2 regions of the Hahella chejuensis KCTC 2396 genome follow, and region 2 is predicted to be linked to the other one. Evidence: predicted binding sites of a transcription regulator. Region 2 holds the regulator's gene; the other holds the start of a gene.
The links. The regulator FliA, encoded in region 2, starts transcription of late flagellar genes. The targets are predictions, from matches to a motif close to CTAAAGTTNNNNNNNNNNCNGCCGATA.
Positions count from the first base shown of each region.

Region 1: the regulator FliA is predicted to act here: its motif matches at 1,818-1,844, upstream of fliD (flagellar filament capping protein FliD).

Region 1 covers NC_007645.1:4,958,157-4,966,213, forward strand. Annotated here, with positions in the region: gene fliD (flagellar filament capping protein FliD) at 1-1,773, opposite strand, end outside; gene HCH_RS21620 (flagellar protein FlaG) at 1,903-2,349, opposite strand; gene HCH_RS35050 (flagellin) at 2,430-4,490, opposite strand; gene HCH_RS21630 (motility associated factor glycosyltransferase family protein) at 4,668-6,731, opposite strand; gene HCH_RS21635 (flagellin) at 7,300-8,057, shown strand, end outside.
Region 2 covers NC_007645.1:5,317,045-5,325,179, reverse strand. Annotated here, with positions in the region: gene flhB (flagellar biosynthesis protein FlhB) at 1-1,040, shown strand, start outside; gene flhA (flagellar biosynthesis protein FlhA) at 1,149-3,317, shown strand; gene flhF (flagellar biosynthesis protein FlhF) at 3,354-4,652, shown strand; gene HCH_RS23210 (MinD/ParA family protein) at 4,709-5,521, shown strand; gene HCH_RS23205 (RNA polymerase sigma factor FliA) at 5,679-6,416, shown strand; gene cheY (chemotaxis response regulator CheY) at 6,588-6,974, shown strand; gene HCH_RS23195 (protein phosphatase CheZ) at 6,994-7,785, shown strand; gene HCH_RS23190 (chemotaxis protein CheA) at 7,797-8,135, shown strand, end outside.

The DNA.
Region 1 (8,057 bases), 360 kb from region 2:
GATGGCGACCGTAATCAAACCTTCGGAGGACAGATAACTATTCACCAGGTCGACCATCTGGTCTCCCACCCCTTCAATATAAGTCGCCTCGCCTCGCGCACCGGTAGCGCCACCGGTAATTTGCAGTTTGAGTCCTTTGGAGTCTCCTTCTGAGGAGGTCAGGTACTGGCCATTGCCGGTAGCGGCTTTACCATTGATTGTGCCGGCGACATCCAGGCCATCTACGCCGGTGGCGACAGTCAAACCCAGCTGCGCTGCGGTATTGGTGTCGATAGCAGTGATCTCAACCGTGGATGAACTGCCATATTGTCCAGAGGTAAACACCAGCTGATTACTGCCGTCCAACGACACTGTCACCCCAGAGCCAGCGATATTCGCATCCGCATCCAGTTGTGTCTGAATTTCCGCCAGCAGCTCACTATCAGTGTAGGTGGCGGCGGTCAGGGTAATAGTGTTGGACTCTACCCCATTGACTTTGATCTTGAAGGTGTCGTTGTCCGCGTCAATAACCGTGGAGCCGCCCAACGCCACATTACCAGTAAAAGCCCCCTGGGTCGCAACCTGAGTGATATCTACGGCGTAGGAGCCAATCTTCGTGTTTATCCCGGCGCTGACATACTTAACTTGGGCGTCCGTGGTGCGGCCTTGATCGGCGAACAAGGCCGCCACGTCATTCGGGTAGCTTTGCAGCTTGGACTGAAATGTAAGGCTGTTGAACTCCAACTGTCCCGATTCTGAGTTGGTCGTAATTCCCAGCTCAGAAAGGCTACGCACGTTCGAGCTTTCCAGTCCGGGAACAATGGAACTCAGCGTAGAGCGCAATTGCGTGGAGATAGTGCGCACCGTGGAGCTGCCCAGCAAAGTGCCTTTTTCTCCGGTATCACTGTCAAAAGCAGTGACTTCATTAATGATTTCCTGCAAAGCATTATATTTATCCACCAAATCCTGGACCCTTTCGGTCACAGCATTCAGATCTTTGCTAACGGTAACGTTGACTGCGCTTGCGGTTTCTGCGTTTAAAGTCAGAGTCAGGCCGTCCACCACGTCATCGACAGTGTTCAACGAGCGGGTGATCGCCACGCCATTCAAAGTAAAGGCGGCGTCTTCCGCTGCGACGTCCTGAGTTAAATTCTGGTTGGTGGCGTTATAAATAAACTGGGAAATTCCAGAAGCGTCCGTACTGTTGCCGTCGTTATCCGTCGCCGAAATGGAAATAGCGTTCGCCAGGCCGGTTTTTGAGGCGGATAACACAAGCTGATAGGAGGAGCCGTTGTAGATAACGGAGGAGTTAACATCCAACCCCATATCGTTAATAGCGTCGGACAACCCCTGCAACGTGTTGTTGCTGCTATCTACGGTCAGGTTTTCGGTAACGCCGCCAACAGTGAAAGACAGTGTTCCAGTTCCTACCGTCGTGGTGTCTTTATCAGCGAAAGTCCCGGAACTCAATGATTGCGCGACAGCCAGGTTGCTGACGGTAAGCGCATATGAACCGGTTTTGGCGGAGGTGTTGGCGGTGACGCCAATAGAAGAGCCGCTGGAGGTCGCCGTATTGCTGGACATCGACTCCGGCGTACTCAATGTTCGGGCGGACAAACGCAGGTCGGTGATTGCGCTTTTCAGACGACTCAGATCGCTGAGTTTGGCCGTCACTTCATCTTCTTTAAGATCCAGCCTTTTTTCCGTCGGCTCACGCTCAGCACTGGCCAGCTGCTCGATCAAATCGCTGGTCAATACTCCCGAGCCGATGCCTATTGAAGAAACGCTTGCCATGTGACGCCAACCTCACGGGTTATGTGTACGATCATATCTCTATTTATCGGCAAAAAGGGGCAAATCTTTGCCCCTTTTTTTGTTACGGATCGTAAATCCCTGCCGAACCCTGTCTGATTCCGTCAAGCCTCACGCCTTGGCGGAAAACAGATTCACTGGTTCATCCTGCTGCAAGTTGCGCGCCAGCTTGAGCGCCAAGTCATCAGGAATCTGCCTCACTACTTCTTTTGTGGTTCTGTCCAAAACAGTAATGACCGTTCTTCCCGAATCCTCATCCAGTTCGAACTGCAGGTCGCGTTGCACAGATTGAACGTACTCGTTCAACTTCGTCACCGCTTCCCTCAGCTCCTGGCTCTGCTCCCTTACCAACTGTTGCTTCTGCTTGTCAGCGATATCGTTGCTGGGTTGGGCTGCGGCGCTCTGCTTCGCAGCCTGCGTATCAGGCGTAGACGTGGCTACCCCGGACTTAACCTTAGGTTCAATCGGAGGTGACGACGTCGCGGACTGAGCAGCCGGCAAACTCACGGGCTTCGTGACCGCCGACATACTCAGTTCATTAGTCTTAACGTCATTCATATCTCACCTCTTAGCATGTCTTAACGCTTAAACCGGCCGGAAGAGATCATCCGGCCGGTATGTCACGTTAGTTCACTCCGTTACTGCAGGAGCGACAAGACTTGCTGGGGTCTTGCATTTGCCTGCGCCAATATTGAGATACCGGCCTGTTGCAGTACCTGCGCCCTTGACAACGCCGCAGTCTCGGATGCGAAGTCTGCGTCCCTGATCCGGCTGTTGGCGGAGTTCAGGTTCTCGTTGTTCACTTCCAGGTTCGCAATCGTGTTCTGGAAGCGGTTCTGGATGGCGCCCAGTTCCGCCTGTTTGGACGTTACAGTCTGCAATGCGTTATCCACCGCTTTCAGGGCTGACTCAGCGCCAGCTACCGTCGAGATGTCCACATCTTGCAGCAGAGAGCCGCTTTCGGCGCCGCCGAATGTGCCGATTCTCAAACCTGCTTTCGCCAGACCGGCGGAGTTGGTGTTGGATTCAACATCTATTTGACCGCCAGACAACAGAGTCACAGAGCTGACAAAGGTCGTGGTGGTGATGCTGGCCATCGCTGTGGCGCCGCTGATGTCGATGTTACGACCGTCCGCAGCCACCAGAGTGAAGGAGTCAGAGTCCAGTACTTCCGCAGTCACGCCAGTCTGGCCGGATTTCTGATTGATCGCGTCAATGATCGCCGCCTGCTTCACAGCAACATCGTCAGTGGTGCTGAAGCTCGCGGTGATGGACACGCCGTTAACCGTGATTGTGGCGGAGGCTGTCGTGGTCGTCAGGTTGCCTGAGTTCACGCGGTTTTCGTTAGCCAGCGCAGTGACGCCAGTCTGATCAGAGGCGCGGTTGATCGCAGCCGCTTTCGCGATGGCGCTACCGTCCGCATTCGCAGTGGAGGCCGTGTCGTCAGTGGTCAAGCTGGGTCCGATAGCCACGTTGTTGATGACGATGTCGCCAGTCACCAGAGCAGTGGTAGAACCGTTATCGCTCACAATACCCGCGTTATTTCCGCTGAATGAGCCCACTTCAAAACCGGCGTTATCGATGTTGCCTGTAGTCGTAGTCAGTGCAATGTCGCTGCCGTCGTCGCTTGAAAGCGAGTAGGTGCCGACATAGGCGTTACCCAGGGAGCTTGCAGCGGCCAGACCAAAGGTGGCCAAGGTGTTGCTCGTAGTTTCAGTCAATACGATGTTACGACCGTCGTCGGCCACCAGAGAGATACCCTTGGCGGTGTCGCCGTCGAAGACCGCACGCACGCCAGTGGCGCCGGATTTCTCGTTAATAGCGTCTGCTGTCGCTTGCAGGTTCTGCTCGACAGTCAAGGTGGTGCCTTTACTCAGACTGATGCTGACCCCGTTCAGGTTCAAGGACACGTTCGCCGCAGTTGCGTCGGCGGTCGTGGTGCCGGCGACATAGTTTGCATCGACAGAAGCGGTGACGCCGGTCTGATCGGCGACGTCATTAATGGCCGCCGCCTTGGCAATGGCGCTGGAAGCGGCATGGCTGGTGGAAGCCGTGTCGTCAGTACCCACAGAAGCGCCCACAGAGATACCGTTGATAACGATGTCCCCTGCAACCATTTCGTTGCCGGTGCTGCCTACAACCAGAGCGGTTGTAGTCGTTCTGCTGGAAATACCGCTGGTGTCCGCCGTTCCCAAAGTGCTGGTATCCAGCTTGGAAATGGACACGTTAATAGTGTTCCCCAAATTGGCGCCGGTTTGGAAAACGGAGTTCTGGAAAGAACCGTCAAGCAGTTTCTTACCGTTGAAGTTGGTCGTCTCAGCGATGTTTTCAATCTCGCTGATCAGCTGATCAACCTCTTCCTGCAAGGCTTCACGGTCGATAGTTGAGTTAGTGTCGTTCGCAGATTGCAGTGACAGTTCACGAATACGCTGTAAGCTGTCTTTCATTGAACTCAAGGCGCCTTCTGCTGTCTGCGCCAACGAGATCGCGTCCCCCGCATTACGAACCGCGACGTTGGTGCCGCGAATCTGAGCGTCGAAACGTGTTGAAATCGCCAGACCTGCCGCGTCATCTTTTGCGCTGTTGATGCGGAGACCCGAGGAAAGCCGCTGCAGCGCCGTATCCCCTGACCGCTGTGAAGCGTTCAGGTTACGCTGCGCATTCAACGACGCAATGTTGGTATTAATTATTTGAGGCATATTTGCTTCTCCTGTAACCCTTCTCACTCGGTTAAGAGGTTCTCGCTTCTACACAGCAGGGCCGGTCGAACTGCGCTAACCCGTTGTCCTTAGTAACGGCTTCAGGAGAAGATTCTTTAGTTAATTTTCGCCTGCTCTTTGTAATGAAATGTAAGCCTTAAGCCCATGACATCACGCTCACGAAAAGTCATCGGGATCGTTGATCGAGCGACGCACCCAGGGGTCCGTTGCAAGGTCGAATTTTTTGTACATAACCTGAAGAAAATGTTTATGCACATCAAGAAGAAAGCGCAGCATTGTATGTCTCCATTCCTCCATGAAGGTCAACCTCTCTGCATCATTCTGAATAGCCAGCGCATGCGCGAAACCGATATAAAGAAAATGTCTGATAGAGCCCCGTAACAGAAAATAAAATTCTTTCGCTTTGGTTTGCACCCGATCTTCCATGTATGTGTTGATGCGGTTACAGACTCTGTTCATTTCATCCTTGCTGGTAATAGGCGCCTGCAGAAATGTGGAAACATCGTCGCTGAACTGCCCGAATAAGACATTTAAGCGGTCTCGCTTCTTCTCCAGCACGTCTACTGGTATTTTTTCGTGCTGCGACGCGTAGAGGTAATCCACCACCTTCTGCTTCTTGTCGCTGCTCGCGCTGAGCGCCGTCAGGGAGAGCGGCAAAGGTCCAGGCGCCACCCACTCAGCGCCCTCAATCTTGGCCCCATGAGAGAAGTTGTAGACTTTTCCGCGCTCTGGGTAGTCGCGCAGGCTGTTTTCCGCTTTGCGTTTGGCGGCGAAATATTGCGGGGACGTCAAAACGGAGCCGCCGTCAACGCCCTCCACCTGAAACACATGCTGGCCGTCGTAATCCACGCTGCGCTTGAACGCTTCATGGGCGTCGTCGTCATAATAGATCGAGCTTTGCGCATGGTGATGGCGTCTGTCCGTGAAGCCAAAGTCCATTCCAAACAATAATATGTTCTTGAATCCGTAGTGCAGCGCCCAAGCCAGTCCGAGGTTCGTGCAAGTGGGCGTCCCGCCGCGAATGATCTGTCCGTGTTCGGAAAACATGGTCGCCAGCCCGCACTCTTCCTTGATGTAGGCGCGCCGCTCGCCAAACAACTGATAAACGACCGGGCTGATGTGAATAGGCGCGATAACCTTTATCGAGTTCAGGTACTCAGGGTCTTTCAGGCGCTCCAACTGCCCCACGACATACTGATAGTCAGACTCAAGCTCTACATGTATATCCGGTCTGATTCCCATGGGGTGCAACGCAGTAATGGATGATCCGCATGAAATGATCAGCGCGCCGCGTTGCTGCATCTCCCGCAACTGGTCGATGCGAAGATCCAAAGAAGGGCCCGCCCCGACGATACACACAGGCACGTCGGTAATGTCATTGACGGGCGGCGGCAATAGTTCAACACCGCTATAAATGTTGTGCGCCGCCTGATTGAGCTGATTGACTTCATCGTCGTAATTGCCCCAGGAAACCAGGAACACATACAGGTCATCGCACACCTTCTCAGATAAATTATCGTGGGACTTCAAGCCGCGATGGTTATAAAACAGCGTCGCAAGAGGGAAAGCCGGCGGCGTCGTAACCAGATTGTTCCAAAGCAGCGCCCATTGTGAGTATTCGTCTTCCTGTCCGCCTAACAGAAAGTGGATAGTGCGTCCCTCTTCGCCATTATATCTTTTACAGATTTCCGCCCAGTCTACGGCATACAGGCTTGCAGCGAAGTGATCCAGGTTTGGCTCGAAAATCACCGCGTAATTCACTTTGTGCTGTTCCAGAAAGGCTTCGATGTGATAACCCACGCCGCACCCAAGGAAGACAATACAAGGATAGGAATCGCCCAACCAGAAGTGATTGAAGTTCTTCTTATTAATAGGAGACTTGCGAATGAGGGCGTCAGCGGTTTTGAAGAAAAATCTCGGAAAGCAATAATCGCCCGGAAATGGCGGATCTATGGAAACCACCTTGCCGCCTTCACTATAAACTTTGGTGAACTCCTTGATTTCGTTCAGCGCATAGGCCTTGGCTTTACCGCCATAAACGGAACGGCCTTCATCATGGATATCCACTTCACCGATATCAGGGATGATATTAAGCTTGGCTTTTTTCATCTGATAGTTCAGGAAGTGCTTGTAGATACCGGGAAAATGGTCTTTAAAGTAGGCCAGATTCTTTTCTCTGCGTTCGATGAAAGGCTTGAGTATTTCCGCTTGATCGGTCATTGCTTCTATCTCTTTTTAGTTTTCCGAACGAGAAAATTGGTGCGGCAATTTTCCGTCACTCGAAAAATTTTTAGTGAACAGACAAAGTTAGCGTAGCAGTGATCTGCCCATTACTCCTGTTTCCGCCACTTTTAACTCCTCTATCATTCAGGCTCGGCAATTATCATGCCGTCATATCCGCAGCCGCTTCAAAAAGGGAGGCGTCAGGTTACGCGCCTTTCTTTGCAAGGCCGCGTTATCTATATGAAGGGGCGAACAATCGTCATCTCCATTTACCTCATGGCGGCAAGCGGCAACTTTTTGACCGCCCCTTGGCAAACTCCTGCCAAAATCCATGGACCTCCCTTTCCTGGAAAACTATCTGCGTTTTTTTGCGGTTAAAAATCAAACACATAAAATTTCGCAACAGTTCTGGCAATGCTTTTGCATAGGCAGTGGAAACGCTCCTTACTGCGCAATTTTTATTCGTATAGAGGAGCAGGCAAAGTCAGGTAGCCGGTTGCTACGCATCCGAGCGGCTCTTACGAAGGAAACGGCCCGGCTGGTATAGACGCAATAGGGGGAAGTTATGCCTCAGATAATTAATACCAACATCGCCTCGATCAACGCGCAGCGAAACCTTAATAATTCGCAGTCAGCCAACCAGACCGCTCTGGCGCGCCTGTCATCGGGTCTTCGTATCAACAGCGCGCGGGACGACGCCGCCGGCCTGGCGATCTCCACCCGCTTTACATCGCAGGTGCGAGGATTAAGCGTGGCTATCCGCAACGCTGGCGACGCCGTGTCGCTATCGCAAACAGCGGAAGGCGCGCTTGGAGCGATGAGCGAAAACCTCCTGCGTATTCGCGACCTGGCGCTGCAGTCCGCTAACGCCACCAACAGCGGTTTGGATCGCAAGGCGCTGAACGAAGAGGTTCGCCAGCTGCTGCAGGAAATCAAACGGGTTTCGGACCAGACCAACTTCAACGGCACGAAACTGCTGGATGGCACCTTTACTGATGTGACCTTCCAAATCGGCGCCAACGAGGGAGAGTCGGTCACTTTCGGCATTGAAGGGGCGACCGTGGATAAACTGGGGGCGGCGGAAACCGACGGCATTTCCTCGGAGCCGGAAGCCGCAGCCCTCGCCGCAGGCGACCTGGTGATCAACGGCATCGCCATCGGCGCCTCCACCGGCGTTGACGACGCGTTCTCCAGCGCCAATCAGGATCAGAGCGCCATCGCCAAAGTGGCGGCCATTAATAAACTGACGGAATCCACCGGCGTAGAAGCCGTGATTAACGGCACATACGTCAGCGGCTCCACCACATTTATCGCCACCACTCA
Region 2 (8,135 bases):
AACTCAACACCACGGCGGTATTGCTGGCGGGCGCGGTAGGTCTTCTGGTGTTTGGAACGACTATCGGCAAAGCGCTGGAAGGCGTCTTTCGCGCCAGCTTTACGTTAACCCGGGAAGAAGTGTTTGACGCCCATCAGCCGATGATTCATCTCGGCATGGCGGCGTTGGATATGGCTATCTCTCTCGTGCCTTTCATGCTGGTGCTGCTGGTGGCGTCTTTGTTGGGGCCTATCGCGTTGGGCGGCTGGATGATGAGCGCCAAAGCGGCGGCGCCGAAGTTCAGTCGCATCAATCCGCTGGAAGGCTTAAAGCGGATGTTCTCGTTGAAGTCGCTGATGGAGCTGTTCAAGGGCGTCGCCAAGACGCTGGTGGTGGGCGGGGTGGCGCTGATTATTCTCAATTATTCCATTCCGGATCTGTTGGCGATGGGGAGTGAGGATACGATGGTGAGCATGGCCCATGCCTGCTCGCTGTTGGCCTGGAGTTTCCTGTTCCTGGCCAGTTCCATGATTCTGATCGCGCTGGTGGACGTACCTTTTCAAATCTACGACAACCAGAAGAACCTGCGCATGACCATGCAAGAGATCAAAGACGAATACAAGGACACGGAAGGCAAGCCGGAAGTGAAGCGACGGGTGCGGGAGGTGCAGTACGAGATGAGCCGTCGCCGCATGCTGCAGGACGTGCCCAAGGCGGATGTGGTCATCACCAACCCGACTCACTACTCTGTAGCGCTGAAATACGACGCCAAGAAAATGGCGGCGCCGATTGTGCTGGCCAAGGGCGCAGATCACATGGCGATGAAAATCCGAGAAATCGCCAATGCACACAAGATAGAGCTGGTGTCGGCGCCGCCATTGACCCGCTCCATCTATCATCACACGGAAGTCGGCGAAGAGATTCCCTCAGGCCTGTATCTGGCGGTGGCGCAGGTGCTGGCGTATGTCTTTCAATTGCGTCGCTATCGCGGCGGCTACGGCAAGAAGCCGCAAGGGACGCCGGACTTCACGATACCCTCTCATCTGCGCAGGGATCAGTAAGTTGAGCTAGTCTCTGTCCTCTATTCACTTTTTTGCGTACCGGCACAGTTCCTGCAAACACTCTGGGGAAACGGTTTTTTCCGTCAACCTTTTGTCGTTTGGAGTGTTATGGAACGAGCTGCCGCGATCAACAACCTGAAGGCCCTGACCCACGGCAACCTGGGCATCCCGGTGCTTCTGATGGTGTTGCTGGGCATGATGACGTTGCCGGTGCCGCCGTTCCTGCTCGACGTTTCTTTTACCTTCAATATCGCGTTGTCCCTGGTGATTCTACTGGTGTGCGTGTACGCCATGCGCCCCATGGAATTCGCCATTTTCCCGACTGTGCTGCTGGTGGCCACGTTGTTGCGTCTGGCCCTGAACGTCGCTTCCACCCGCGTGGTGCTATTGGAAGGACACGAAGGCGGCGACGCGGCGGGTAAGGTTATCCAGTCGTTCGGTGAAGTGCTGATCGGCGGCAACTACGCCGTCGGCCTGGTGGTGTTCGCCATTCTCATGATCATCAACTTTGTGGTGGTCACCAAAGGCGCGGGACGGGTGTCTGAAGTGAGCGCACGCTTCACTCTGGACGCCATGCCCGGTAAGCAAATGGCCATCGATGCGGACCTGAACGCCGGTATTATCAATCAGGAAGAAGCCAAGGCGCGCCGGGCGGAAGTGTCGCAAGAGGCTGACTTCTACGGCTCCATGGACGGCGCCAGCAAATTCGTGCGGGGCGATGCGATTGCGGGACTGTTGATCCTGGCCATCAACCTGATTGGCGGTCTCTCCATCGGCATCATACAGCACGATCTGGAGTTCAATGACGCCGTTCAAAAGTATGCGCTGCTGACAATCGGCGACGGCTTGGTGGCGCAGATTCCTTCGCTGCTGCTCAGCACCGCGGCGGCCATCATGGTGACGCGCGTCAGCACTCAACAGGATATGTCCAGCCAGGTTATCAACCAGATGTTTGGCTCCCCTCGGGCGCTGGCCATTGTCGCCGTGGTTCTGTTCATCATGGGGGTGATTCCGGGCATGCCGCACATGGCGTTTCTGGGGCTGGCGGCGGTGTTTGGAGCCATCGCGTATTTCATGTGGAAGCGCCGGCAGCAGTCGGAAGTGGTGGACGAAGGCGTGACGCCTGGCCCCAGACGTCCCGGCGCGCCGACTCAGCCCGGCGGCGGACCAGCGCTGGCGCCGGGTGAAAGCGCGCCGGCGGTGCGTGGACCGGAAACCAAAGAGTTGGGCTGGGACGATGTGGCCAGCGTCGATATCGTCGGCCTGGAAGTGGGTTACCGGTTGATTCCGCTGGTGGACAAGTCACAAGGCGGACAGCTGCTGGCCCGCATCAAAGGCGTACGTAAAAAGCTGTCTCAGGAATTGGGCTTTCTGATGCCTTCTGTACATATCCGCGACAATCTGGATTTAATGCCGAATTTCTATCGCATCACCCTGATGGGCGTGACCATCGCTGAAGCGGAAATCCATCCAGATCGGGAAATGGCCATCAATCCTGGCCAGGTCTTCGGTAAGTTGGATGGCATTCAGACCAAAGATCCCGCCTTCGGCCTGGAGGCGGTATGGATTGATCCATCCCAAAAAGAGCAGGCGCAGACGCTGGGTTACACCGTGGTGGATTCCAGCACCGTAGTGGCTACGCACTTGAATCAGGTGCTCAGCCGTCACGCTTATGAACTGATCGGCCATGAAGAAGTACAGCAGTGGCTGGAGCAACTGGGTAAGAAGGCGGCGAAGCTGGCGGAAGAGCTGGTTCCCAACACCGTTTCTCTCAGCACGCTGTTGAAAGTGCTGCAGAATCTGTTGCAGGAAGATGTGCCAGTGCGGGACATGCGCAGCATTGCGGAGGCCATCGTCAACTATACGCCTAAGACCCAGGACGCCGGTATTTTGACAGCGGCGGTAAGGGCTTCTCTGCGTCGCCTGATCGTCCAGAACATAGTCGGGGCGGAGCCTGAGCTGCCTGTTATCACGCTGGACCCAGGGTTGGAACAATTACTGCTTAAATCCATGCAACAAGCGCAACAGGCCGGCGGCATGGACGACATCGGTCTGATTTTGGAACCGAGCATGATGGAGAAACTGCAACGCTCACTGGCGGAAGCGGCGCAGCGTCAGGAAATGCTCGGTAAAGCGGCGGTCTTGCTGGTGTCCAACAGCCTGCGTCCGGTTCTGGCGCGGTTCATCAGACTCAGCGTGGAGCGCATGCATGTCCTGGCTTATCAGGAAGTGCCGGACAACAAACAAATCACCATCGTGGCGACAATCAGTGGGTAATCCCGTGCGGGCTCGTGGAGCCGGGAGACTAACATTATGAAAGTGAAACGTTTTTTTGCAGCGTCAATGCAACAGGCTTTAAAGGACATTCGTGAAGATCTTGGCGCGGACGCCGTCATTCTGTCCACCAGCAAAACCGGGGATGGCGTGGAGGTGATCTGCGCGCTGGATTACAACGAGGACGATCAGCGCAGCAGCATGCCTGAACAGGAAGGCGCACGCCCCACGCCCTCTGCGGTGGCCAGGGAGACGGCGGACCGCCATCGTCGCCTGGAGGATGAAATGTTGCGGGTGCGGGAGCGGCTGGAAACGCTGAAAGACAACGCCAGGCCAAAGGCTGACCCCACGCCGGCTTTTGCCGCTGTGGAGCAGGCGACGACGGCTTCCCGGCAAATCGGCGCCGGAGAACAGGAAACCTCTCGTATGCTGGCGGAAATGCGCGAAGAGATCATGCAGCTCAAAAGCATCATGCGTCAGCCTGTGGTCGCTGCGCGGCCGGAAGAAAACCCCGCTCATCGCGAGCTGATCGAACGCCTGCAGGAAATGGGCGTCTTCCGCGAGCTGCAAAGCGCGCTCACCGCCAAGACGGACCCTCGCAAAGGCGCGCAGGAACAATGGCGCAACCTGATGGCGCGGCTTGCGCATGGTTTGAAGGCGGAAAATGAAGAATTGATTCACCAGCGCGGGGTATGCGCATTGCTGGGGCCGACCGGCTCCGGAAAAACCACCACCCTCGCCAAACTGGCGGCGCGTTTCGTGGTTCACTACGGCGCCGAAAAACTGGCGCTGATCACCACGGATCGCTTTCGGGTGGCCAGCCAGCAGCAATTGCAGTCCTTTGGGCGTCTGCTGAACGTGCCCGTGTATGTGGTGGATGAAGAGAACAGCCTGGACGATCTGCTCGACCGGCTCGCCAACAAGCGTTTAGTGCTGGTCGACACCGCCGGGTTGACGCCTCAGGACCCCAATTGGGAGCGTCAACAGAAAGACTTGAAAGTGACCCGTCACCGCATCAGAAATTATCTTGTATTGTCGGCAGTTAACCAACCGCAGGTCATGAAATCCACCTACCATTACTATAAGATGTTGGAGCTTTCCGGCTGTATCATGACCAAACTGGATGAAGCGTTCAGTCTGGGTGAAGTGTTGAGCATGGCCATCCTGAACCGGCTTCCGGTCGCCTATGTCACCGACGGACAGAAAATACCCGATGACATTCATCCGGCGAAAGCGCATGCCCTGGTGGCGCGCGCGGACGCACTGTGGCGGCGGACCCGGCGGGAGACCGAACAAACTAATAATACCACTCGCTTCGCTGCGGAACTGGTGGTCTAAACTATTGAGTGCGGGGTCAATGCCGCGCCGTCTGATAACAGGAGATCTCTACCGGTATGAGCAAAGTACATCCGGTTCAAGTTATTGCAGTCACCGGAGGAAAGGGGGGTGTCGGCAAGAGCAATGTTTCCATAAATCTGTCTCTCGCGTTAGCGGATTTGGGACGTCGCGTGGTATTGCTGGATGCGGACCTCGGACTGGCCAATATTGATGTGTTGCTCGGCGTCACCGCCTCGCGCAATATCGGGGATGTGCTGGCGGGGGATTGCACCCTGCGGGAAGTGATGATCGAAGGGCCGGGGGGCATAAAAATCGTTCCGGCGTCCTCCGGCACCCAGCATCTGACTCATCTGTCTCCTCTGGAACATGCGGGCTTGATCAACGCCTTCAGCGACATCAGCGACGACCTGGACGTGCTGGTGATCGACACGGCGGCGGGCATCTCCGAACAAGTGCTCTCATTCGTGCGCGCGGCGCAGGAAGCCCTGGTGGTGGTGTGCGACGAACCCACCTCGATTACCGACGCTTATGCGGTCATCAAGCTGCTCAATAAGAACCACGATATGTACCGGTTCAGGGTGCTCGCCAACATGGTTCGCTCCGAGCAGGAAGGGCGGCATTTGTTCGGCAAATTATCCAAGGTCTCCGAACGCTTTTTGGAAGTTGCGCTACAATATGTAGGAAGCATTCCATTTGACGAAGCCGTACGCAAAGCGGTGCAACGGCAGCGTCCTGTATACGAAGCCTATCCACGCGCCAAAGCGTCCCTGGCGTTCCGCCAACTGGCGCAGAAAGTGGATAACTGGCCGTTGCCGACGGCGCCGAGAGGTAATTTGGAATTCTTTGTGGAGCGTCTGGTGCACAGTTAGACATGCGCCGGACTGAATGTGAGGGCTCGCCCGGAGGCTATATCCCGGGCGCTTGCGATGAGGCGTGATGGTTGCTGCGCCGGACATATCCTCAAACACCCATGAGAACGTTTTTGTTGAAATCATCCGGTTTATTGCAGGCCTTGCGCGCAAATTCATGTCATTGGCGAATACTTATATGATGTATAGCGAGACGCGGGCGGAGCGCGCCGACACTCTGGTCAGGCAATACGCGCCTCTGGTCAAGCGCATCGCGCATCACCTGATCGCCCGTCTGCCCGCCAGCGTGCAGGTGGAGGATCTGATTCAGGCGGGCATGATCGGATTGCTGGAGGCCGCGCAGAAATACGACGCCGGCAAAGGCGCCAAATTTGAAACCTATGCGGGCATCCGCATTCGCGGCGCCATGGTGGACGAAATCCGTAAAGGCGATTGGGTGCCGCGCTCTGTGCACCGCAACGCCCGCAATATCGCGGAAGCGATACACACTATTGAAGCCCGCACCGGTCGCGACGCGTCGGATGCGGAAGTGGCGGCGGAGCTGGGCGTACCTCTGGAGCAATACCACGCCAGCCTGCGCGACGCCAGTTCGGGGAAGCTGTTCAGTCTGGAAGAGTTGGGCTTTCACGGGGAGGGCGGCTCTGACGATGAAACGTTAACCGCCGATAACCCCCTCAGCGATATCGAACAAAACGCCTTTCTGGAAAAATTGAGCGCCGCGATAGACGGTTTGCCGGAACGGGAGAAGCTGGTGCTGTCTCTCTACTATGACGAAGAACTCAACCTCAAGGAAATAGGCCAGGTGCTCTCAGTCAGCGAGTCCCGGGTCAGTCAGATTCATTCTCAGGCGACCTTGCGACTGCGATCCCGTCTCTCAGACTGGAAAAACAGCTAAATCAAGCCATTGCCGGTGCAGGTTAATGTTTTTTCGAAATCAGCATCCTGCGGTCATGTTTTCTAAAACAACTTGTATCAAAAAACTGGATAGTACGGCGCGACCAGCTAGACTTACTCAGTAGAGTAATGAAATCAAAGGGTTTCCAGCGTCGCCATTGTGGAGGTTACATTGGACAAGAACATGAAAATCCTCGTTGTAGATGACTTTTCAACAATGAGGCGGATTATTAAAAACCTGCTTCGGGATTTGGGCTTCACCAATACCGATGAAGCGGATGACGGGTCCACCGCGCTGCCGATGTTAAAAACCGGGAAGTTTGATTTTCTGGTCACGGACTGGAATATGCCTGGAATGACGGGAATCGAATTACTCCAGGCTGTTCGCGCCGATGAGAGTCTGAAAAACCTGCCGGTGCTCATGGTGACGGCGGAAGCCAAACGGGATCAGATTGTCGCAGCGGCGCAGGCGGGTGTTAACGGGTATGTGGTGAAGCCGTTTACTGCGGCCGTGTTGAAGGAAAAGATAGAAAAAATCTTCGAGCGGATCGACTCCTAATAAAACCGCAGGAATTACTATGACCAATGAACAGCAGCCACCATCCTCCTCCCAAGAGGACATCGAGGCGCGCTTGAGCGAGCAGGCGGCGAGCTTGATGGAACACGTCAGCAAGGGGGACTTTGGCGAAGCGTTGCGGGTAATTTCCGACCTTAATGACACTCGGGACCGCACGCTGTACTACGAAGTGGGCAAGTTGACCCGTTCGTTGCACGAAGCCATACGCAATTTCAATATCGACATGGGCAACGTGAAGATGAATCAGCAGGAGGAAATGTCGAAGATCGCCGACGCCTCCGATCGTCTTTCCTATGTGGTCGATATGACCAACAAAGCCGCCAATAAAACCATGGATATGGTGGAAGCGAGTATGCCTGTGGCGGTGGAAATGAAGCAGGAGGCCCATGAACTCAAGGAAGCCTGGGCGCGGTTGCGGCGGCGGGAAATGGACCCTTCGGAATTCCGCGAGCTGTACAAGCGCATCGATAAGTTTCTGGTGGATCTGGCTGCTAACAGCGACAAGGTGTACACCAATCTGTCGGAAATACTATTGGCTCAGGACTTTCAGGATCTTACCGGACAGGTCATCAACAAGGTCACCGGTCTGGTCAGGGAAGTGGAGGTGAATCTGGTCAAACTGGTCGCCATGGCGGGCAAGGTTGACCGCATAACAGGCATTCAGCACGAGCTGAGAGCCGAAGAAGAATCGATTACAAAAGGGCACGGCCCGCAGATCCAGACCGAAGGACGCTCAGATGTCGTCGCCAGCCAGGACGACGTGGACGACCTTCTTTCCAGCCTTGGTTTCTGAGGAGCACATGAATGGGGTTTGAAGCGGACGAAGAAATCCTGCAGGACTTTCTAGTCGAAGCGGGAGAAATTCTTGAACAGCTCTCAGAGCAGTTGGTGGAACTGGAGCAGAACCCGGACGACCGCGATCTGCTGAACGCCATTTTCCGTGGGTTTCACACCGTCAAAGGCGGCGCCGGTTTCCTTCAGTTGGACGCCTTGGTGGAATGCTGTCACGTGGCGGAAAACGTCTTCGACCTGTTGCGTAACGGTCAGCTCAGCGTCGACTCCGAATTGATGGATGTCGTGTTGCAGGCGCTGGACGCGGTCAACGAAATGTTTTCCCAAGTGAAGATGCGGGAAGAGTTGACC